Regions from separate parts of the Asticcacaulis aquihabitans genome, predicted to be linked through region 1. Evidence: riboswitches for the same ligand, from Rfam matches in the RefSeq annotation. Region 1 holds a riboswitch; the other holds the start of a gene.
What was found. Region 1 has a riboswitch for S-adenosylmethionine ahead of metX (homoserine O-succinyltransferase MetX). Riboswitches for the same ligand answer to the same signal wherever they lie in the genome.

Region 1 (11,310 bases):
ACTTCAACTCGTCCCCCTGTGCCGTTCAGTTGCAGGACCTGGCCAAGCGCACAGGCTTACATATAACCCCGGCGTTTCGCGGCACGTGGCCGACCTTTTTGCCCGGCATATTGCGTATTACCATCGACAACGGCCTGGCGAGCCGCGACCTCACGCTCAGCCGCCGTCACGCCGGGCCGTTCGATGGATCGGACCATCGCCCTATCGTTTTTGATATTCGTCCCGTACGGAACGACAGGCCTTAAGATTGCTTAGGCCTTAAGGCCGCTTGGGCTTTACCGCAGATACGGCCTTAGCGATCGGCTTGGGCGTTGCTTTCGGGGTAGCGGGCTTTGGCGCCGCCTTGGCGGCTTCTTTCAGCACCGCCGGTGCTTCGACGGCCGCAGGCTGAATGGCAACGGGTGCTTCGACCACTGGATCGAACACCACCTTGGGCTCAGGTGCAGCGTCTACCGCCTGGACCACCGCGCCCGAGGCCTCATCAACCACCTTTTCTGCGGCTTTTGCCGTGGACGTGACCATATCAACAACGGCCGCATCAGCGGCTTCGACGACAGGCTTTACGGCATCGACGGTCTTGTCGAGACTTTGCGAAGGCGTAAGGGCGCCCCAAACGCCCATGAACCCCGGCCATTTCGGGGCCATTTTCGCCATTTCGGGGATTTCCTTCATCAGCCCCTCGCTCTTGCCGAGGCTCTGGGTCATGGCCCAGGCACTCAGCCCGAAGCTGGAAGCGGCCCAGAAAGGCACCCACATCGGCGACAGGGCGCCAACCCAGAAATTCATGACCTTCTCGGACGCGGCCTTCATCTCTTCGGGGGTCGGTACAGTGGCGAACTTGGTTGGTTCAGGGTCGGTCATGGTGAGCATGGTATCCTCTGTGTGGCTGCAGTGGCGAACAATCCATATTGCGCCGCAGCATAACACGAAAAGTGCAAGTCTCCAATGAGGCGAGTCATCACAAAATGCGGACCTTGGCCACAGCCCCCTCTTCGCCGAAGGTTCTGACCACGTCTTCGGATATCGCTGTCAATAACGGCGTAAAGGCCTCAGGCGCATTGACCGCGACCAAGGCGCACCCGTTCATCGTCATCGGGTTCCATAGGGGCCGCAGGCGCAATTCGGCGACGAGAATTTCCGTCATCTCGCCGATTTCACGCTCCATATGCCGCAACCAGGCGTCGAAGGTTTCAAGGTCCTTCAACGGCAGCCAGATCAGCGCCCGCGCATCGGGTCGCAAGGTCAGGACATCGCGCAAGGTGGAGGTAATGCGGGCGTAATCGTCTGCCTTTTCGAAAGGCGGATCGATCAGGTACAAAAGGGCATTCGGGGTATCCATCACCTGTAACGCGATCTTGTAGCCATCCGCCTTTATGGCCTGGCCGCGCGGCTCGATACGGTCATATAGCAGACGATAGTCATCATCGCGCAGTTCGCAGCCAACATACTGATCGTTCGGGCGCTGGTGATCGAGGATCAGGACCGGCGAGCCTGGATAGATGCCGATGCGGTCCCTGAATCCGGCCTTGGCGTTCTTGGCGCGAACGTAGTCGGCCAATGGCTTCAGGCTATCGGGCACATCGCGGCTCATCAGATACTTGATGCCCGCCTCCGCCTCACGGGACCGCGCAAAGTCCGGATTGGACAGGTCGTAAAAACCCGCACCGGCATGGGTATCGATCACCATCTGCCGCTGGTCGCCATCGCGCAGCAGGCGCAAAAGCGTGAGTACCGCCGCATGTTTGGCCAAGTCGGCAAAATTTCCGGCGTGAAAGCCGTGTCTGTAATTCATGTCAGGAGCCCAAGCTCTCTTTTCGTCTTTTTAGGCAAGGCGGCGGCGATAAGGTCGTATGATCCCCGCACATGATCCTTTAGCTCAGAATCGGCAATATCAAACGCCTGAATCCACTTCATGCCGCGCGATGCCAGATACGGCGCCGGCCGGCAGCCGTCGGCATAGCCCAGAATTTCAAAAGCAATCGGAGTCACCTTGAAACTGACCTTCAGGCCATCTTCGCCTGACGCGATGGCAAAGACCTTACCGCCGATCTTCCAGACGTCCGATCCGCCCCATTGCACGACGTGCGTGGCGTGGGGCAAACCGGCGCAAAAGGCGTTGAAGGCTTTCGGGGTCACTTGAGCGGCATCTCGCGTGCGATTTGAAGCGTATCCGCCAGAAGCGATTCCGAAGTCGGCCACGCGCCCGCGCCCTTGCCCGTGACATACCAGGTGTCGCCGGTGTCCAGCTCGATGATGGCGCGGTTTTGTTCGCCGCGCGCGCCAACCAGATAATGATCGGCATCCAGCACTTCGAGCTTCATGGAGCCTTGCAGGCCGTCCGCCGTCGGATAGGCGCGCGCCACGTAGCGCAGGCCCTTGCCCTGCGGGATGACCAGCGAGTCCTCGGTGATCTGGCCGACCTCAATATGCTTCGGCGATTGGCCGGGGAAGGCGATTTCCCGCAGCAGCTTCAGCTTGGCGCCAACGTCCGTACCGTCCAGGTCAGCCGTCGAATCCGGTTCGGCGAAGCCCAGCCGGCGCGCTTCGTCCATGGCGGCGTCGAAACTCTTGCCCGACTCGACCTGGTCGATCACGAAGTTCGACGTGCCATTCAGTACACCGGCCAGCGAGGTCACTTTGAGCCCTGCCGCGGCGGCGCGTTTCAACGCCTCGATGATCGGGGCGCCACCACCGACGGAGGCGGAATAGGTCAGAAGGGCGCCGGACGACTTGGCGGCGGCGCGCAGTTTGTCCGCTGAGGCCGCGACGGCCTGCTTATTGGCGCTGGTGACGCTGACGCCTGCCTTGAGAAAGCCTTCCAGCAATTCGGCCGACGGCGAAACCCCGGTGCCGATGTCGACGAAGACATCGACATCGTTGCGCACGAAGTTGCGGGCGTCGGAGGTGAACTTGGCGGCCAGCGGATGATCGCGGCGTTTGGAGGCGTCGCGGACCAGAATGCGGTCGACCTCGATCAGATCGCTCCATTCCAGGCACCGTTCCAGGAACTTTGAGCCCACGCCGCCAGCGCCCATAACGGCGATGCGGATCGGACGCTTTAGGGTAGGCGTCTTGCGGTAGGCCGTCTGACCGCCCAGCACGGTCTGGTAGCCCTTGGCCAAACCCGCAACCTCGACGGTCAGACCGTTGTCTGCGGCATAGCGCATGGCCTTACCCTGTACGACCGGGAAGGCGATCTTCAGCGCTTCGTTCCAGCTCAGGCCTTCATACGGTCTGGCGGAATCGCCGACCGTCGCGGGATCGGCGTCATAGACGGCGTCAACGTCCTTGATCAAACGGGCGGTGGCATTCACGCCTGCGTCGTTCAGCGCCTTGGCGATATAGACGGCCGTCAGGTCCGAACCGCCACGGCCGAGCAGCACGGGTTCACCGGCGGCGTTTTCGGCCACATATCCCGGCACGACGACGAGATCGACGGTTTCAAGATCGCGCGTCAAAACATCGGCCTTGATCGATATGGGATTGGCATTCAGGTGTTCGCCATCCGCAATCAGGCCGATTTCATAGGCCGAACGGAAGCGCGTCACGATACCGGAGCGTTCCGCCGCCATGGCCAGCAAGGTCGCCGCACGCATTTCGCCGGTCGCCACCAGATGCGGGGTCGCCGACGAGACGGAGGCCTGGGTATAGCTGCCGGCCAGGCGCAGCAGTTGGTCGGTCTGCCCCTTGAAGGCCGAAACAACGGCGATCACCTTATGTGCGTCGCGGACATAGCGGTAAATCTCCGCCACGGCGCGTTGCAACGCGCTTTCGCTCGTGAGAACCGAACCACCGAACTTGACGACGAGGATAGACATAATTCACCTGTTTGAGAGCAGTTTGCACGGTCGCTATAAGACTTTTCCGCTAGAGCCAAGAAAAAACATTCAAATCCTTGGTTATTCTTCGGTGTGGTTTCGTTGGAAATCAGTTGCCACGAACAGTTGCGACCAGGCTCGTCCTGTCTTGATCGGCCCCTCGGTGAACGCTAAGAGCAGATATGTCTTCTAGTGCCCCCGTCAAAGCCTACGCCCTTCTTATCCTGACCAGCTTGATCTGGGCGGGCAATAGCGTCGCCGGCAAGATCGGCGTCGGCCATGTCGATCCTATCCTGCTCACCACCCTGCGCTGGTGGATCGCGGCCATAGTGATCGTCACCCTGTCGCTGAAACCGTTGAAACGCGACTGGCCGGTCATCAAGGCGCATTGGCCACTTTTGCTGGGCTACGGCGCCACCGGCTTCGCCCTGTTCAATATTCTGCTCTATTCCGCCCTCACCCAGACGGCGGCCGTCAATGTGATGATCGAGCAAGCGGGCATTCCGCTGATCATCTTTCTCGGCAACTTCATCCTGTTCCGAACCCGCGCGACGGTAGCGCAACTCATTGGCTTCGTCCTGACCGTCACTGGGGTGGTCATCACCGCCACGCACGGCGATATTCACCGGTTACTGCATCTCAAGCTGAACGCCGGCGACGCCATGATGCTACTGGCCATCCTGGTTTACGGCGGCTACACGGTCAGCCTCAAATGGAAACCACCTCTGCACTGGCAAAGCCTGCTGGCCATACCCTGCGCTGGCGCCGCCCTGACGTGTCTACCATTCCTGGCCTGGCGCTATGCAACGCACCCGTTCACCGCCCCCGACGCAACAGGATGTGGCGTCGTGCTTTATGCCGCCATACTGGTCGCCCTTGTCGCCTCGGCCACCTATATCGCGGGAATAGAATTGATCGGTGCCAATCGCGCTGGCTTGTTTATCAATCTGCTACCGATATTCGGGGTCTTCCTGGCCGTGCTGATCCTGCGCGAACCCCTGCGCGTCTTTCATGTCGTCGCCCTGATTTTGGTCAGCGCCGGTATAATCCTGTCCGAATGGAGCCGTCTGCGCCCTGCCCGGCAGGCGGCATAGATCGCCGCCCAACCAGGTCAGATAATATGTATAATACCTTGTTTTAATTACCTTAGTCTAACGTGAATCACGTTCGACTAGCGCTCTTAAGTCGCAAAACGCCGCGCGCCGGCCACGCAGGCGACAATGGCGGCCATCACGGCGATCACAGCACCGCCGATCGGTTCTTTCAGCAGGCAGGCAGCCAGTATCAACGCCAAGAACGGCTGCATAAGTTGTAACTGGCCCACAGCGGCGATACCGCCCATGGCGAGGCCACGATACCAGAAGACAAAGCCGATAAGCATAGAAAAAACTGAAACATAGCCCAAACTCACCCAAGCCGGCCACGTAATAATCGACAGATCCACCGGACGCGTCATGACAGCCAGGATCAACATTACCGGCAAGGCGACCACTAAGGCCCAGCAAATGACCTGCCAGCCGCCAAGGCGACGTGACAACCGCGCCCCCTCGGCATAGCCGAAACCGCAGACGGCGATGGCAGCCAGCATGAGCAGGTCGCCGATGGGCGAGACTGAAAAGCCCTGCGTCAGGGCGTATATGACAATACACGCACCACCCAGTCCGGAAAACAACCAGAACAGCCGCGGCGGATGCTTTTCACCTAACAGGCTGGCGCAGACGGCCGTTGAGATAGGCAGTAAGCCGGTAAAGACGATGGAATGCACCGAATTGATGTGTTGCAAAGCCATGGCCGACAGCAAGGGAAAGCCTACGACCACGCCCAAGGCGACCCAAATCAGAGAGCGAATGTCACGCGCCGCAGGCCGTGCGGCGCGGAATACCCACAGACACCCCGCCGCCAGCCCTGCCGCGATCACGGCCCGAGCGCCGGTCAGGAAATAGGGCGACATGGCCTGTACCGCGACCTTTGTCGCCGGAAGGGAACCGCTGAACGCCAATATACCCAGTCCCCCGTTGATCCAGCCGATCGTTTTCGTGTCCATAACTGTCTCCATACGTAACAAACAGCTCTATGCCCAAACAGGGGCTGGCCTCGACAGAGACGATTCAGTAAAATTGACCCAAACTGTCATGGTATGGAAAGCAGTACAGTTATGACAATCGCGCCGACATTAACGACCCACGTCATGGATCAAATCCGGGACCGCATCACGCGTCAACAATTGGCGCAAGGCGCGCGCCTGCCCTCCGTCCGCGCCATGGCTGAGATGCAGAAGGTGTCCAAATCGACCGTAGTCGAAGCCTATGACCGCCTGCTGGCCGAAGGCGTGATTTCCGCCCGGCGCGGTTCCGGCTATTTCGTCGCCACGCCGCATCCGCCGATGACCCTGGCCGCCATAGGTCCGAAACTAGACCTTCACGTTGATCCCCTGTGGATATCACGGCAATCACTGGAAACCGAAGGCGACTACCTTAAACCCGGTTGCGGATGGTTGCCGTCATCCTGACTGCCCGACGCAGATATCCGCCGGGCTATGCGGACCCTGGCACGGGATGAACGGGTGAACCTGACCGAATATGCCACGCCCATGGGACATGCGCCCTTGCGTCAGATCCTGTCCCGCCGCTTATCGGAACACGGCATAGAAGCAGGCCCACAACAGATCCTGCTGACAGGATCGGGCACCCAGGCCATAGACTTGCTGTGCCGGTTTTTACTGACGCCCGGCGACACCGTTCTGGTGGACGACCCGTGCTATTTCAATTTTCTGGCACAGTTGCGTGCCCACCGCGTCACGGTCGTCGGTGTTCCCGTCACACCCAACGGCCCGGACCTCAATGCCTTCGCCGACGCTTTGATCGCCCACAAGCCCCGCCTCTACATCACCAATACGGCCCTGCATAATCCGACCGGGGCCACCTTATCGCCCCTCACCGCCCATCGCCTGCTCAAACTGGCCCAGGCGCACGACCTTCTGATCATCGAAGATGATATTTACGCCGATTTCGAACACAACCCGGCGCCCCGTCTGGCAGCTTTCGACGGTCTTGACCGGGTGATCCATATCGGCAGCTTCTCAAAGACGCTGTCCGCGGCCATCCGCTGCGGCTTCATCGCTGTCCGCGCCGACTGGCTGGCGCCCCTGATCGATCTCAAAATAGCGACCGCCTTCAGCCATGATCCGCTGTCTGCGGAGGTGCTGTATCATCTGCTCAGCGGCGGCCATTACCGCAAACACATGGCTGATGTCCGCGAACGGTTGGCACATCTACGTCCACGCATACTGAAAACCTTAGCCAGTCTCGGGATTCAGCCGTGGCATGTCCCACAGGCTGGCATGTTCGTCTGGTGTGCCTTGCCGGCGGGCGTCGATGCATCCGAACTGGCACGTCAGGCCTTGACGGAGCGAGTGGTGCTTGCGCCCGGCAATGCTTTCAGCCTGTCCCAGACCGCCGGCGGTTTCATGCGCGTCAATATCGCCCAGATGCAAGACAATGCGGTGATGGACACCTTGAAGCGCAAACTGGGCTGACGCCTGCGCCAAGATATGTGCCCGCCAACCCGCCCAATTCCCACTCTTGACGCCGCCGCGGTTTTTCCGCATAAGCGAGACACTCATCGAGACCAGTCGAGGGAAAGGCCCGACGACGCTGGGGCAACCGCTGCAAACGCAGAATGGTGCCAACTCCTACAGGGCGCATTTCCCTGACAGATGAGAGGATGATTCGTCCCGTGCGGATGCGCGGCGTAGTGTCTGCTCTCGGCTGGTCGCGATGATTTTATACCCCCCGTGACCGGACACACCATGAACGCCCCAACCTTGACACCTCAGGCATTAGATCCCTCGCGCGCAGCCGCGCCCGATCTGATTGGCACCGACATCACCGCCGCCTTGCCCGCCGACTTCCGCCTTCAAAGCGGCATGAAGCTGGAGCAGACGGACGTCGTCGCGCGCCTGTACGGCCCGAAGGATGCGCCGGTCGTTGTGGCGGCCGGTGGGATTTCCGCCGGCCGCGTACTGTTCGCCAAGGAAGATTCGACCGAAACCGCGCCCGGGTGGTGGGAAGGGGTGGCGGGCCCCGGCGAAGCGCTCGATCTCAACCGGTTTCGTGTGCTGTCCATCGAATTCGCCCCACGCCTGCCCGCGTCCAAGGTCTATACCATCACCACTCACGATCAGGCACGGTTGGTTAAGCTGTTGCTCGACGAAATCAATGTTGATAAAATCTATAATTTCGTCGGCGCCTCCTACGGCGCCATGATCGGACTGGCCTTTGCGGAACTCTACCCCGACGCGGTCGAACGCCTGTGCATCATATCCGCCGCCCACCGCGCCCACCCCATGGCCACGGCGTTTCGCGGCCTGCAACGCCGGATGCTGAAGTTCGGTCAGGACAATGGCAAGCCCGCCGAAGGCATATCGCTCGCCCGGCAACTGGCCATGACGACCTACCGCTCCGACGCCGAATTTTCCGAGCGGTTCGACGGTCCGGCGCCCGAAGCCGCCGGCGGCAATTATGTCGTCTGCCAATATTTGCGGGCACGTGGCGACGCCTATTCGGCAACCGACGTCAATCGCTGGATTTCCATGTCTGACAGCCTGGACCGTCACCGGGTCGATCCGTCCAAGATCAAGGCCAAGGTTTTCCTGGCCGCCGTGCCGACAGACCGTCTGGTCCCCTATGACGACATGAAGGCGCTGCACGAACAACTGCGCGACAGCGTTTTCATCGAATTTCCCTCACTTTATGGACACGATGCTTTCCTTAAGGAAATCAAGCTCGTTTCCGATATCGTTCGTACATCTCTCAAAGAGTGATCATGTCAAAAGACTATCTCAAGACCGCCAAGCTCGGCACAAAGGTCATCAATATCGGCATCGATTCGGACAAGGCGCATGGCGCCGTGATGCCGCCAATCTACCTGACCACCAACTACACCTTCGAAGGCTTGGGCCAGAAGCGTACCTATGACTATGCGCGTTCAGGCAATCCGACGCGCGAAATCATCGCCGAGGTCATTGCCGAACTGGAAGGCGGCGTCGGGGCCGTGATGGTGGCATCCGGACTGGCCGCGCTCGACCTTCTGTGGCAAGATCTGCCTGGCAATCGCCGGGTTGTCGTTCCGCACGATTGCTACGGCGGCACGCAACGCCTGCTCAATGCCCGCCACAAGCAAGGCCTGATCGATCTGGTCTATGTCGATCAGGGCGACGACGCAGCCGTCACGGCCGCCCTGTCGGAACCGACAGCGCTCCTTCTGCTCGAAACACCGTCTAACCCGCTGATGCGCCTGATCGACCTGAAAAAACTGATCGACCTGGGGCACAAGGCCGGCGCGAAGGTCGCGGTCGACAACACCTTCCTGTCGCCTGCCCTCCAAAACCCGATCAAATTCGGCGCGGATTTCGTTGTTCATTCGACGACCAAATATATCAACGGCCATTCCGATGTCATCGGCGGCGCCCTGGTCTGCACCACCCCGGAAGACGTCACCACCTATCGCTGGTGGGCCAACTGCGTCGGCGCCACGGCCGCACCGTTCGATAGCTACATGACCCTGCGCGGTGTCCGCACCCTGTTCGTTCGCATACGCCAGCAGCAACAGTCGGCACAAAGCATTGCTGAGTTTTTGCACAACCACCCCAAGATCAAGATTGTCCATTATCCCGGTCTGCCCAGCCATCCCCAACACGAATTGGCCAAGGTCCAACAGGCCGGTTTCGGTGCGATGATGAGCTTTGAGCTGGCAGGCGGGTTGGAAGCCGTGAAGCAGCTATTCGACCACATCGACCTGTTCTCACTCGCGGAATCTCTCGGCGGGATAGAAAGCCTGATCGTGCATCCGGCCTCGATGACGCACGCGGCCATGTCGCCCGAAGCTCTGGCGACCGCCGGTATCAGCGAGGGACTGGTCCGATTGTCGATTGGATTGGAAGATGCGGCCGACCTGATCGCCGCGCTCGATCACGGGCTTTCCCAAATCGTCTGACCGTCATAGAGTGCCTTCAAACAAGGAGGACTCTATGACCCATTTGACGCGCCGGGCAGCCTTTGCCATGGCCGGGCTGGCGGCGACGCCCATCGCCGCCGCCGTACCCGATCGTAAAATCGCGCTCCGCCCCTTTGCCTGTAATCTGGATACCTGGTTCACCGAAGTCCCCTTCGCCGACCGGTTTGCACTGGCGGCGCGGGCCGGCTTTACCCAAGTGGAATTCTGGCCAGTACGGCGCAAAGACGACAAGATGGATGCAGCCCGCGCACGCGCGCTGCTCGATGCCAATGGGCTGGTTCTGACGCAATATGCGCCGACGGCCCCGAATTTTTCCGATCCCGCCAACCATCCGGCCCTGGTGGCGATGATCAAAGAGGCCATTGTCGACTCTGCTACACTGGGGTGCAAGGCAATCACCCTGGTCGGGCATCATTTGGTCGATGGCCTGTCGCGGGAAGCGATGCTGAGCGGCTATACGGCAGGCCTGATGCGCATCGCCCCGCTCCTCGAAGCGGCCGGGCTGATGGCGCTGGTCGAGCCCTTCAATACCGTCAACCACATTGGGCATCTTCTCAACGGCTCACGACCGGCGACAGGCATCGTTCGCGCGGTCAATTCGCCGATGGTCAAGATCCAGTGGGATTTCTACCATATGCAGCTGGAAGACGGCGATCTGATAGAAAAGTTCACCGCCGGCGTGGATACGGTTGGCTATGTGCAACTGGGTGACGTGCCCGGCCGTTATCAGCCCGGCACCGGCGAAGTCAATCACGTCAATCTGCTCAAGGCCATTCGAGCGGCCGGTTACAAGGGCCCGATGGGCCTGGAATACTTCCCGCTCGACAAGGACAATGAGCGCGCCGTTCGCGAGGCGGTATCCCTGTCTCAAGCCTCCGGCCTCGTTTGACGCAGGAAAGCCCTCCGGCCAGGGCCGAAGAGCTTTCAACAGGTTATCTAGAGCAAAAAATTAGAGCCTTGAGGCAGCTCAACTGGGCCGACGAATGCTCTAAGACGACGGTTTAGACGCGTATCAGGTTCACATTGATGTTGCCGCGGGTGGCGTTCGAATAAGGGCACACCTTGTGGGCTTCTTCGATGAGCTTGTCGGCAACGGCAGCGTCGACGCCCGGCAGGGACACCTTCAACTCAACTTCGATACCGAAGCCGGCGGGGATCGGGCCAATGCCGACGCTGGATTCGATCGAGGTATCGGCCGGCACGGCCACCTTGTCACGACCGCCGACGAACTTTAGCGCACCGATGAAACAGGCGGCGTAGCCCATGGCGAACAGCTCTTCCGGATTCGTGCCGTCACCGCCCGCGCCGCCGAGTTGCTTCGGTGTGGACAATGTCAGATTTTGATTGCCCGCAGAGGCGGTGCCTTCGCGGCCGCCCGTGGCCTTGCCATGCGCGGTGTAAACGGCGGTGATCGATTGGGTCATGGGTAGTCTCCTTTTGAAAATTCAATGATGCACAATTATATTGTGTACAATTT
Region 2 (11,310 bases), on a different contig from region 1:
GTGTACCGGCTGGGTGGACAAGAGGTTGCGGCATTGCGCGACCGGGATTTATCGCGACTGCGTGCCACCCAGATCGGATTTGTATTCCAGAACTTCAACCTGATCGACCATCTCAGCGTGTTCGAGAATGTCAAACTGGGCCTGCGCTTCCGACACGATGGCCTGGTCAATACCCGCGAACGGGTCATCGCTGCGATGGACAAGGTCGGCATTGCGCATCGCGCTGACCATTTACCCCGACACCTGTCCGGGGGACAACAACAACGGTGCGCCATCGCACGTGCAATCGTCGGCAACCCGGCGCTTGTTCTGGCCGATGAACCGACCGGCAACCTTGACTCGAAAAGCGCCAATCAGATCATCAACATCCTGGAGGATTTAAATCGGCACGGAACAACGGTGATTATTGTCACGCACGCCATGGGACAGGCCGACCGTGCCTCACGCATCGTGGAAATGCATGATGGCGCTGTCCACCTGTCCAGCCGCAGGCTGCCGTGATCCCCGGCGTAGCAGATTTTACCAACGCGTTTCGTTTGCTGGCCATGCGGTGGTCGGTCTACCTCCTTATGTTGGGAGGCCTGGTTCTCGGTTTTGGCACGGCCATTTTGATTGGACTATATATCCACGATGAGCTGACCTACGATCAGTTTATTCCGAACGTCGAGACCGTTCACTTCGTATCTGCGGACTTTGGCCCCCGGCAGCACCCTTTGGTCGCAAGCGACAGAACGCCTGCCGGTGTTGCCCGATGGCTGCGTGCAGATATTCCGCAGACTGAAGCCGTCGCTAGATTGAGTGCCGCGGAATGGCCGATGCGAACACCCCGCCGCTGGGTTAAGGAACGGTTTTACTGGGCTGACCCGAACATTTTTGACGTGCTTCAGCTTCCCTTCGTGTCTGGCCATCCTCGCTCCGCCCTCTCCCGGCCGGGAAGCATCGTCCTGACCGAACGCATGGCCCGTGCCTATTTTGGGCGAACCGATGTGATCGGGCGCACGCTCATCTCGAAAGACAATTTCACGTTCCGGGTCACGGGGATTTTGAAAGATTTCCCAGCCAATACGCACCTCGATCGTGAAATCTTTGCCAGAGGGGCGCCTGAAACTGATCTCCTGTCCGTGTACGACACCAATCCGTCGTTTCTGTGGGCCAACACCTATACATACGTGCGTTTCAAATCCGGTGCGTCGCTACCGAACCTTCAGGCAAAACTCCTTGAAAGTACAAAACGTCGCTGGCAAGGCGATAACAACCTGCCTGTCGGCTACCATTTTCTGCCTCTGCGGTCCCTCCACTTCCAACCGCACGGCGATGGCGAAATGAAACCCAGGGGACACGCGGATTCAATCGCCGCCCTTAGCCTGGTCGCCTTAGCGACACTCATTTTGGCCGCGATCAACTTTGCCGGTCTGGTGTTGGCGGAAAAGCGCGAACGCAGATCGGAGATGGCGGTCCAGACCGTTCTCGGTGCCCGCAGGATCGATCTGATCGTTCAGATCTTAAAAGAGGCTATCCTCGTTTATTTCGTGGCCGTTATCGCCGCGCTCGCCTTGCTTGAACGCGTGCTGCCGACTTTAAACCGATCGCTAGATTTGAACCTGGAGCTGTGGCACCGGCCTGTCAGCCTGCTGTGCATCGTCACCGTCGGCGTTATCGTCAGCTCCCTCGCGAGCGCCATTGTGCCCGCCTTGATCATCTCGAAGCCGTACGGATTGTCGAGATCTCTTACGTCGAATGCCCATACCGAGTTCGACAGCCCAAGCAAGTGGACGAGCTGGGTCACGGCGCAGATGGCGCTCGTCATCGTGCTGATAATTGCGTCTCAAACAATGTCGCGCCAATGGAGCTTCGCGACGGAGGGCGCCCTCAATTTTTCCGGCGACAATGTCATTATGGTCAGGCTGGGTGAGTTGCCTGTCGATGATCGCAAATTTCGGGCGGCGCTGTTACAAATGCCTGGCGTTGAAGCCGTTGCGGAATCCTTCGGTACTCCCACGACAGATTTTGTAAGGCCGGGGTGGATCAATCGGCCGGGACGTCCGCTTGTCTCTTTGACACGCAATTCGGTTCATCCGGACTTTTTCAAGGTGTACGGGGTAAACCTGGTGGCGGGACGAAACCTGTCTGGAACCTACCTGACCCCCGAGGAGCCGCGGGAAGTTCTGATCAACCTGGCGGCGGTGAGAGCGTTAGGGTTTGCAAACCCTCAGGCCGCACTGGGTCACGACATCCAGTACGAGACAGATAGAACAAAAATGCGCTCGACAATCGTGGGGGTCGTCCCGGATCTTCGGTTTTCGACGCTTTACGAACCCATCGAGCCCATGCTGTTCGATAATTTCGCCAAATATTTCATTCAGTTGAATATAAGACTTCGCGCATTTGACAGCGTCAGGACGGAAGGGCTCATAGATCAAGCCTGGCTGGCGAGCGATCCAAGCGCCGGCCCCATCGACCGCCGACGATATACGGATTATCTCCTCCAGCAATACCACGACTTACGCCAGCAAATGCGTGTGTTCTATCTGGTGTCCGCAGTCGCCATTGTCCTCTCAGCCTTGGGACTGACGGGCGTATCCATTTTCCTGAAACGTAATCAAGTGCGAGAAATTGCGGTCTATCGAGCGCTGGGGGCGAACGCGTCCGACATCTTTTTAAGCAGACTACTGCCTTTTTGGCGACCGCTGGTGATATCAAACCTTATTGCCTGGCCCGTGGCATGGCTCGTCCTGCGAACCTGGCTAGGATCATTCGCCGATCACGTCCCCCTCACCTTTACAAGCTTTGTTGTTGCCAGCGCCGTTGCGACCCTGTCTGCGGTCCTCACACTCGCCGCGCACTCCTTCTATTCCTCACGGCAACGTTTCGGCACAACGGCGCTCAGACACAAATAACCTGCGCTTGGTGGTATTATGTTGCTCCTGATTATCGCCTGGATCAGCCGCGCGACGCACCGGGTTCGGTCTGTTGCTTCACCCAATCACCGATACCCAACTGAACCGGCACTTCGTCCAACACCTTATTGAGCTCTGTGTTCTTTGCCGACATGCAGCCGCGATCATGCTGAAGGACAGTCTTTGTGCCATCAGCCTTGGTCCAGGTAATCACATAGTGTTGCGCATCTGTACGTCTTTGCTCACATTGCGTGTCGGCCGTTATTCCATCCGCCGGCCGAAATGTGGCAAGGGCTTTAGCCGCAGCATCATATGCCTTTCCACCCGCCTCGCGTTCTTTTGGCCCCACGACAGCGGTGTGGCGCTCTCCCATATAGGCGACATGTCCAGCGGGGGTGACTTCGAGCGAATATACCGGGCAGAAGCCAAAACAGGGGCCGACTGAATATGAGATTGTTTCCTTTTGTGGCCCGGCTCCGCCGGGCGCCAGCGGGTTCATGGTCGTGCATCCGCCAAGCGTCAGTAAAACGACGCCGATCCCCACCGCACAGGTGAAATTGGCCACCCGGTTCGTCACATTTTGCATATCGTCTCTCATAAACATTTTGGCTTAGTCCAGACCGATCGATCTAAACAGCCTGTGAGTGTGCCTGCGCATTGTGGTTATATCGGGTTCGTAAAGTGAACCTCGCATGAATGGTCCGACGCGCTATCATTATCTTGGCGCGCGCACGGTCTTAACTGCGTCCGGCCTACACATCGATCCACTGTAAGAAAATTTATATCTTATACCTTGTTGGCCTTGAGCAAATTGCTGGGCTGGGCTATACCGATTTTTGCATCAAGAGTTGGGCTCAGCCCAACGCCAACCTGCCCTCCCAGGCAAGGTGGCAGCCTTCTGGCGATGCGGCCGATCGTCGGCAACGAAATGGGATCTACAATTGCCTCCCTTTCGAGACCTTGAAGCTTAAGGCTTGAAGCATGAATGCGCCCACCGTCTTTCACGCAGCTGATGATAATTTCGACAGCGAATTTCCCGGCTGCGTGCTGACTCATTGTTTTTACCTGACGACAGACACCCAAGCGGATATTGCGGCAGAAGCTCTAATGGCAATCAGCCATATCGGCGCGAAGCTCGACGGGATGAACCTATCGCGCACAGGTGGCGCCCTACACCACAAACTACGGGTTAGGGGTATCAAGCCTAAAGAGGCGCGATCGCTGGTGGGACGCCTCGCCATGGTGCCTGGCGTTGCGTGTGCCACCGTGGAGCACCTGATATCTCCGGCCCCGCCTCCCTAGTCGGATGAGGTGTAAGGGCGCCTTCCCTAATTCTAAGGGCCTCCCCGGCTATCTCTTTTGAAGATGCGCCACAAAGCCGCCGCGTGCGCGCATATTCAAGGTGATTGATTGATCAGGCGTCACCGGCTTAGACTGGCGATTATAGGCATCGGGCTTGTCTTGATCATCGCCAAGTCCAACCAATTGCCAGGGGCCTTTTTGCAGGAAACTCAGTTTCACCGTCAGGTCACGTGCTTCACCATTATTGATGGCCGCAATGTACCAGTCGTTGCCGCGACGGCGGGCCATCACAACGGCCTTGCCCGGCTCGCTGCCCTCCAAAACTAGCGTCTGATCCCAAATGGCGGGCACAGCTTTTAACACGTCCAGACCCGGGTTGGCCAAATAGGTCGCGGGATGCCCGCCCATAGACAGATAGGGCGAGGTAAAAATGACCATCTGGGCCAATTCATGCGCCCAGCTATTTCCTTGAAGTTCCTTGGGCTCAAACACGGTCGGCGTATAGTCACCAGGGCCTACGACATAGCGCGTAAAAGGCAGGATCGTGTCGTGTTCCGGCGGCAGCTTGCGGTTATAGCGCGTGATATGCCATTCATGCCCGCGCACCCCCTCACGGGTCAAAACATTGGGCCATGTCCGCTCTGTGCCAGACGGTTTGGCGGCACCATGAAAATCTACCATCAAATGATCAGCCGCAGCCTCTTTGGCAGTGGCAATATACCAGTTGGTCCATTCCCTGTTGGCACCTTGTGGGAAATCGACCTTGACGCCCACAACACCGATATCAGCAAAACGACGAAACAAGGCTTGCCGCGCAGCAGGCGTCGCCACGTCATTACTGTGAATCCAAACCCAAATACCAACCCCGTGCGCGCGGGCATAGGTGGCTGTATCGGCGAGAGACTGCCAAGGCTGCTGCCATTTCGCCCAGCCCTCATCGATCAGGTAATATTCGAAACCAAGTTGATGCGTCCAATCAACCCATTGCTTTTGATCGCTTTCCAGCGGGTCACCAATAGCCAGCCACTGCCACGACGAACGCCCTGGACGTATCCATTTTGCCTCTGCCAACGCTTTTGACGGTGGCGGGTTAAGGTTCTGGACCAGGGTTGAATTCACAAGCTGCGTCAAGTCGCGCGCAATGATGGTGACACGCCACGGCTGAACGACGGCCTCGTTCGTATGCCAACCGTCAGGATCGGCATAGAGACGCGTAACGAGCATACCGTCATGTAAATGGATGGAACTGTCGCCATAGTCGACAACGGCGGCCTCACTCAGCGTGACCCAAAGCCCATTGACCTTGGCTGTCAGGGGCAGGCCATAGTTTTTGTCCCCCATCTTGTCCAACGTCGTCTCAGCGTAGACATTCTCATAATCGGAAAAGAATTCTGTCGCCCATAGCCGTGGATTACCACCGGCCAGCTTCCAACCCGACTGGTCGGCGTCTATACGGCGTTCGGATAAGGCCGGGAGTCTAAGCCGCACGGCAACACCATCATTTGCCACGTGGACATCTGCCTCTATCGTCTCGCCATTCGATGCCACAGAAATGGTTGCCGTATTCGCCTTGTTACTCGCCCAGGCCTTGCCACCAAAGATGGGGTAACGGTCATCTATTTTGCCGCGGCGAAACGACTTGATAGACACCGCCTTGCCCAAGTCGTGCCCGTTCGTACGCAGGCCTATAGGTGAAGGTTCCAGAACGGGCTTGCCATCGGCCGTGACACGGTAGGTTAAGATACCGCCATCGTCATCAACCGTGGCTGCAACCTTACCGTCTGGGCTCATGACCTTGACCTGTCGCGCCTGCGCTGCAGACGCCATCAGAACCAAGGAGATCAACCCCGCACATAGGGGCAGGATACAGGAGGCTGAAATTTTCATAACCAATCACACTTTTTCGAACGGATATTTTTGATTCAAATTATCATACATATTGCACATATGATGCGCGATAAATTTCTTCACTTTTAGAGATACCCCGGCATTTTAACGACTGGCAACCAAGACGCAGGGTGTATGGCCAGCCGTGTTCTATCACCGCTCTGCCTTGCAGCCGGAGAGCGCTCACTAAAGCTGGCCATGCCGGGCTATCGCTTAAATTTCAAGGTTACAGGCTTTCCCGTATAGACGACGGTCTTCGAAGCTACGCCCACTTCGCCCGCGGTTGCCTGGCCAGGTTTGGCGATCACGACATTCAGTGTGCGGGCGGTCACGAGCCCCGGATAGGTGCCTTTACGCGCACCGATTGACAAGGTTTGCGCCTTGTCATTCCAGACAAGATCGTAGGTCGCATACTGGCCCTTTTCGTACTTATAGGTCTCGTTATCATCCTCATAGAGGGTGAACTTGGCATCAGCCCCGGGATATACGCGTATTTCATATGGGGCGTTGGGCTTTTCGGTCGCGTATTGCTGCACAGGTCCCATGGGAATAATCGATCCGGCCCGTACATATAGCGGGATGATATCCAGCGGTGCTTCGCGGACAACAGTCTGTCCGCCGTCCAGCCGGGTATTGGTGTAAAAATCATACCATCCCGCCCCTTTCGGGAGATAGGTCGCAACCTTGAGGTCGATGCCCTTGTAAGCGGCTGCCAAGGCGTGGAGCTGGCTGGGCGTGCGCCAGGCGAGTCGCAAGCTGCGTTCAGCCGTTCCTTGGAAATACTCGATCTTCACCGAAACCTTCTCACCCTTTTTCAGCGTGATCTTTGCACTCTTGTACCGTTTGGGACCATTGTTCCAGTCTTCTACGATCTTCTCCCCCTTGACGAACAGGCGAAAGCCGTCGTCGCCCTGCAGACCAAGCTCATATTCCCCGTCTTCAGGGGCAATGAGATCACCCTCCCAACGCGCGGAGAAGTGCTCAACACCGTCAAGCCCGGCCGGCGGTTGCGCCAGCGGCGGCCCAGGCCATTTCAGGTCGATGGTCGCGTCCACCGTTTTCCCTTTGGCGGTTTCGAAGTTTTCGCCTGCGAAATATTGGCCGTCCAGCCCTGCCCGCCCGGCATCGTTAGTCAAGAACTGAGCCGGTATGGTTTCGGCCGGCGGGTTTTGAACATGGTACATGGGCCGAGTAACCGGATGCACCAGCATAGACGACCCGAACATGAATGCGTCATTGATGGCATAGGTCGCCTTATCCGCCGGGAAATCCATGGGAATGGCACGCATCAGTGTGTAGCCGTCAGACGTAATTTTCCAACTTAGGCTGTAGATATACGGCAGCAGGCGGTAGCGCAGGTTGATGCTCTTCACCAAAGAGCCGTACATTTCCGGGTCTATATCTTTGAAAATATAGGGCTCACGCTCAATGCTGGTTCCATGGACCCGGAAAATGGGATTGAAAGCGCCGAACTGAAACCAGCGGGCGAAGAGTTCGCGATAGGCCGGGTTTTGCTCGCCGCCAGGATATTCCGTTACGAAGAACCCGCCTGTATCCTGTGACCAATAGGGATTGCCGGTAATTGTCACATTGACGCCACCGTTGATTTGCTCGCCGAACGTCTTCCAATTCGCGAAAATATCACCCGACCAGGACGCGGCGCCTGTGCGTTGTGCCCCCGCCCAGGCCGAACGCGTCAGGGTAAACACGCGCTTGTCACTGGTGGCGCGCTGACCGTCATAAGTGCCTTGCGTCGTCATCAGGGTATAGGGATTGAGGTACCGGGAAAAATCACCAAGCGCGTTGGTACCAAGACTCTTTATGTCACGAATATTGTCATTGGGGTCCCAAGCGGCGGTGCCAACTTCTACTTCGGTGCCATCCATCCACAGCGCATCAACGCCCTTATCAAGCAGACCTTTCTTGATATATTTGAAATAGATTTGCCGGCCGAGCGGGCTGTAGGCGTCATAAACCCGGGCCTTTTTTGAAATCCAGTGCAGCGGTTCAAAGCGCAGATTGTGAGCGTCGAGTTCCTTGCCAAGCTCCGTATCGTTCCCGACGGACGGCCAGATTGAAATCATCAGTTTCAAATGCTCGTCGTGCAGCGTCTTGGTCATGGCCTCCGGATCGGGATACCGCGCCTTATTCCAGATCATGCCACTCCACGTACCGTCGGTGTCGCTGCCCCAGTATTGCCAATCCTGCACGATGTAATCGAGCGGAAACTGCTTCTCGCGGAACGTGCGGGCGACCTCAAGAAGGCGCGCCTGAGTCTTGTAGCGTTCCTTGCTCATGAACAAGCCAAACGCCTGTTTGGGGTACATCGGCGCCTCGCCCGTCAGGTGGCGATATGATTTCACCACCTCATCGATGCTTCGCCCGCCCATGAAGTAATAGTCGACGCCGCCCGGTGCGCTTTCGGCCCATAGGGTCGCGCCGTTGGCGTCATCCTTGAACGTCATCTTGGAATAGGTGTCCCAGAGAATGCCGTATGTCTCTGACGAGACCATGACTGGGATCACAATACCCGTATTTGTTTGGGCTAGCAGGATGTCCTTGTTGCGGCGGTTGAGCTCGCCCTCATCAATGAAACCGAACCCGAATATGCCTTCATCGGGCTTCAGGGTGAAGGTATTTTGCGCCTCATAGGTCGGCGCGCCAGAGATGTCGACCTGCTTCAGCGTTTCCGGTGTCTTCGCGCGCTCGCGCGTATAGACCTTGCCCGCAGCATCCTTGAAGGTCAGGGCGCCCGAGCTTTTATCGACGACGATGGTAAGCTTTGCCGAGACGATACTCAGCTCAAGCGGCGTTTCTTTAATATCAAAAGCAACGGGCTGGGGTTTATCGACTATAACGATACTCGGTGCTGTCCAATAATTTTTACCCAGGTTCGCATTTACGCGCACCGTCTCAGGGCCATAAAAAATGATGTTCTTGGTGATGCCATCGTGTGAAATCTGCACACCGTCTTCCAGGCGTACAAACGACATGCCGGTGGTCTCTGGCGGCGCCTGTACCTGCATAAGGTGACCGTTGGCATCCAGGCCATTGGGAGCCACGGCCGCTGCGATGCCGGGCACGAGCCCAATGACGGACAGGCACGTTGTTAATAGAAGTGTTTTCAATTGCAGATTTTTCATCCGGCATTGCCCCTTTTTATGGCACGCCTACATCTATCATACACACCCCAGGCGGGCGCTACTGACACGATAAAACGCATATACAGATTTAACGTGCGCAGATGTTGATGCACGCGCAGCCAGAAACATGCATTTTATTTTAGGCGAGATCCTGTTTGTTTCCCGTAACTAAACCATTTTATTGAAAAACCGCAATAAAAAGCCGGCATCAATTATCAAAGTCTTGCAAAAGCTACATTGGCCTTTGTAAACTATTACCGACGTCAATCTATCTATCCCGCTAAAGAAGTCAATTGTGATGAAAGTTATTTCTATTAGGGCAAGCCTCTGCCACCGCAGGCTTGCGTTCGACGGACTTTCAGCCCGGACAACCTGCCACCAGGAATGCGATAGTTGAGGCGATCAAAGTGGCGAGCGCCGTTATGCCCAGTCACACGAATATGAGCGTCGTAAATTTGTTATTTACCAAAACGATTTGGAAACCATTCAGGTTTTAGGTTAAGTTGTCCCCCATCGCGGCGGGGATTCGCCATCGATTTTTTACTTCGGTTAGTGCAGGACGGCGGCCGGCACTCACGGAATTAGGTTTGGTTTGTAAGCTTATGACCGCATCGCACGCAAATCCGGCGCTTTTGACGCGCCGTTCGACCCTCGGGCTGCTCTTGGCCGGCCTGGCCGGCAACGCGGTTGCCCCGCAACTCGTCAAAACGGTCGAAGTCGCCGCCACCGCAGCGGCACCCGCTATAAAAAAGCTGGCCGCGCCAACGCAGTCGTGGCCGTCGCTTGATGCCCTGGGTCAAGCCATGGTGGACAAGAAGCTGACGCCAGGCTTGTCGCTGAGCGTCATGCATGCGGGCGCCCTTCTCTATTCCAAGGGTTTCGGCCTGGCCAATGTCGACAGCAGCACCGCCGTCACGCCACAAACCGAATTCCGCATCGCCTCGATCACCAAGCAGTTCACCGCCGCGTCCATCCTGCTTCTGGCGGAGGACGGCCTGCTGACGCTCGATGACCCGCTGTTGAAATTCATGCCGGAATTCCCGCGCGCCGCCGACATCACCCTTCGCCAACTCCTCAGCCATACCTCCGGCATGGGCGACTATATCAACGGCCAGTCGATGGACGTCCTGACCCAGGCTCAGACACGCGACTACACGACCGACGAACTGGTCAAGATCATCAGCGCCCGCCAACCGCTTTACCGCGCACAGCCCGGCGCAACCTGGCTGTACAGCAACAGCGCCTTCACCATACTCGGCATCGTCGTTGAAAAGCTGTCGGGTATGGCGTTCGCCGATTTTGCCTTCAAACGTTTGTTTACGCCGGCCGGGCTGACGCAGACCAGCATCGACAAGACCTGCACCGTCGCATCGGTTTGCAATGGCTATCGCCCGAACTATAAGGCGCCGACCAAGTTCGATACCGTCCTGCCCGTGTCGGCCAGCTTCGCCGGAGGTGCGGGCGCAATCCGATCGACGACGGAAGATCTGTCGCTCTGGCACCACGCCCTTCTGGAGGGCAAGGTGCTTAAACCGCAAAGCCTGCGCGCCATGCTGACACCGACCCTGCTGAAAAACGGTACGCCGGCCTATGAGCGGCGCGGCAACGACCCAATGGAATACGGATTGGGCCAGGGTCTCGGCTCGATGAACAATCTCAAACTGGCTTCACATGGCGGCCGCATCAACGGGTTTACGGGCCATCTGCGCAGCTTCACCGACCAAAAGCTTACCGTCGCCATCCTGTATAATAGCGACGGTGGCGGCGCGCCCGGTTTTGCCGCAGCTCAAAAAGGCCTGAAAACCGAAGCCAGCCGCCTGGGCCTGGAATATCTGGGTCTCAGCAAGGGCTAAGCTCGCCCAATCCGCATCTCCGCGGCATTTTGCCCGCTGTACACGCCGTAATTGCATAGTTTAAATGACGGCGATGCATCTTCGGTGCCGGCAAGTTCCGTATCTTCTTTTTATACGGCGCCATGGCAGACTGGATGCTGTTCAAGGAGCACAGACATGGCCGACATCACCTACCATATTTTCGACAACAATACCGGCGAGGAAATCTACCTGTCGAACGACTTCCGT

Region 2: another riboswitch for S-adenosylmethionine. It lies ahead of RCJ00_RS18845 (hypothetical protein); the one in region 1 lies ahead of metX (homoserine O-succinyltransferase MetX).

Annotation. Positions count from the first base shown of each region.
Region 1 is NZ_JAVGWM010000006.1:150,730-162,039, forward strand. It holds gene RCJ00_RS19725 (endonuclease/exonuclease/phosphatase family protein) at 1-245, shown strand, start outside; gene RCJ00_RS19730 (hypothetical protein) at 259-861, opposite strand; gene rlmJ (23S rRNA (adenine(2030)-N(6))-methyltransferase RlmJ) at 959-1,792, opposite strand; gene RCJ00_RS19740 (MmcQ/YjbR family DNA-binding protein) at 1,789-2,136, opposite strand; gene RCJ00_RS19745 (amino acid kinase family protein) at 2,133-3,818, opposite strand; gene RCJ00_RS19750 (DMT family transporter) at 4,001-4,912, shown strand; gene RCJ00_RS19755 (DMT family transporter) at 4,999-5,862, opposite strand; gene RCJ00_RS19760 (GntR family transcriptional regulator) at 5,974-6,327, shown strand; gene RCJ00_RS19765 (aminotransferase-like domain-containing protein) at 6,355-7,353, shown strand; SAM riboswitch class I at 7,434-7,540, shown strand; gene metX (homoserine O-succinyltransferase MetX) at 7,627-8,640, shown strand; gene metB (cystathionine gamma-synthase) at 8,643-9,812, shown strand; gene RCJ00_RS19780 (TIM barrel protein) at 9,847-10,722, shown strand; gene RCJ00_RS19785 (organic hydroperoxide resistance protein) at 10,835-11,257, opposite strand.
Region 2 is NZ_JAVGWM010000005.1:219,708-231,017, reverse strand. It holds gene RCJ00_RS18860 (ABC transporter ATP-binding protein) at 1-501, shown strand, start outside; gene RCJ00_RS18855 (ABC transporter permease) at 498-2,897, shown strand; gene RCJ00_RS18850 (DUF6438 domain-containing protein) at 2,941-3,483, opposite strand; SAM-I-IV-variant riboswitch at 3,731-3,835, shown strand; gene RCJ00_RS18845 (hypothetical protein) at 3,879-4,199, shown strand; gene RCJ00_RS18840 (glycoside hydrolase family 97 protein) at 4,248-6,086, opposite strand; gene RCJ00_RS18835 (glycoside hydrolase family 31 protein) at 6,293-9,229, opposite strand; gene RCJ00_RS18830 (serine hydrolase domain-containing protein) at 9,832-11,082, shown strand; gene RCJ00_RS18825 (hypothetical protein) at 11,239-11,310, shown strand, end outside.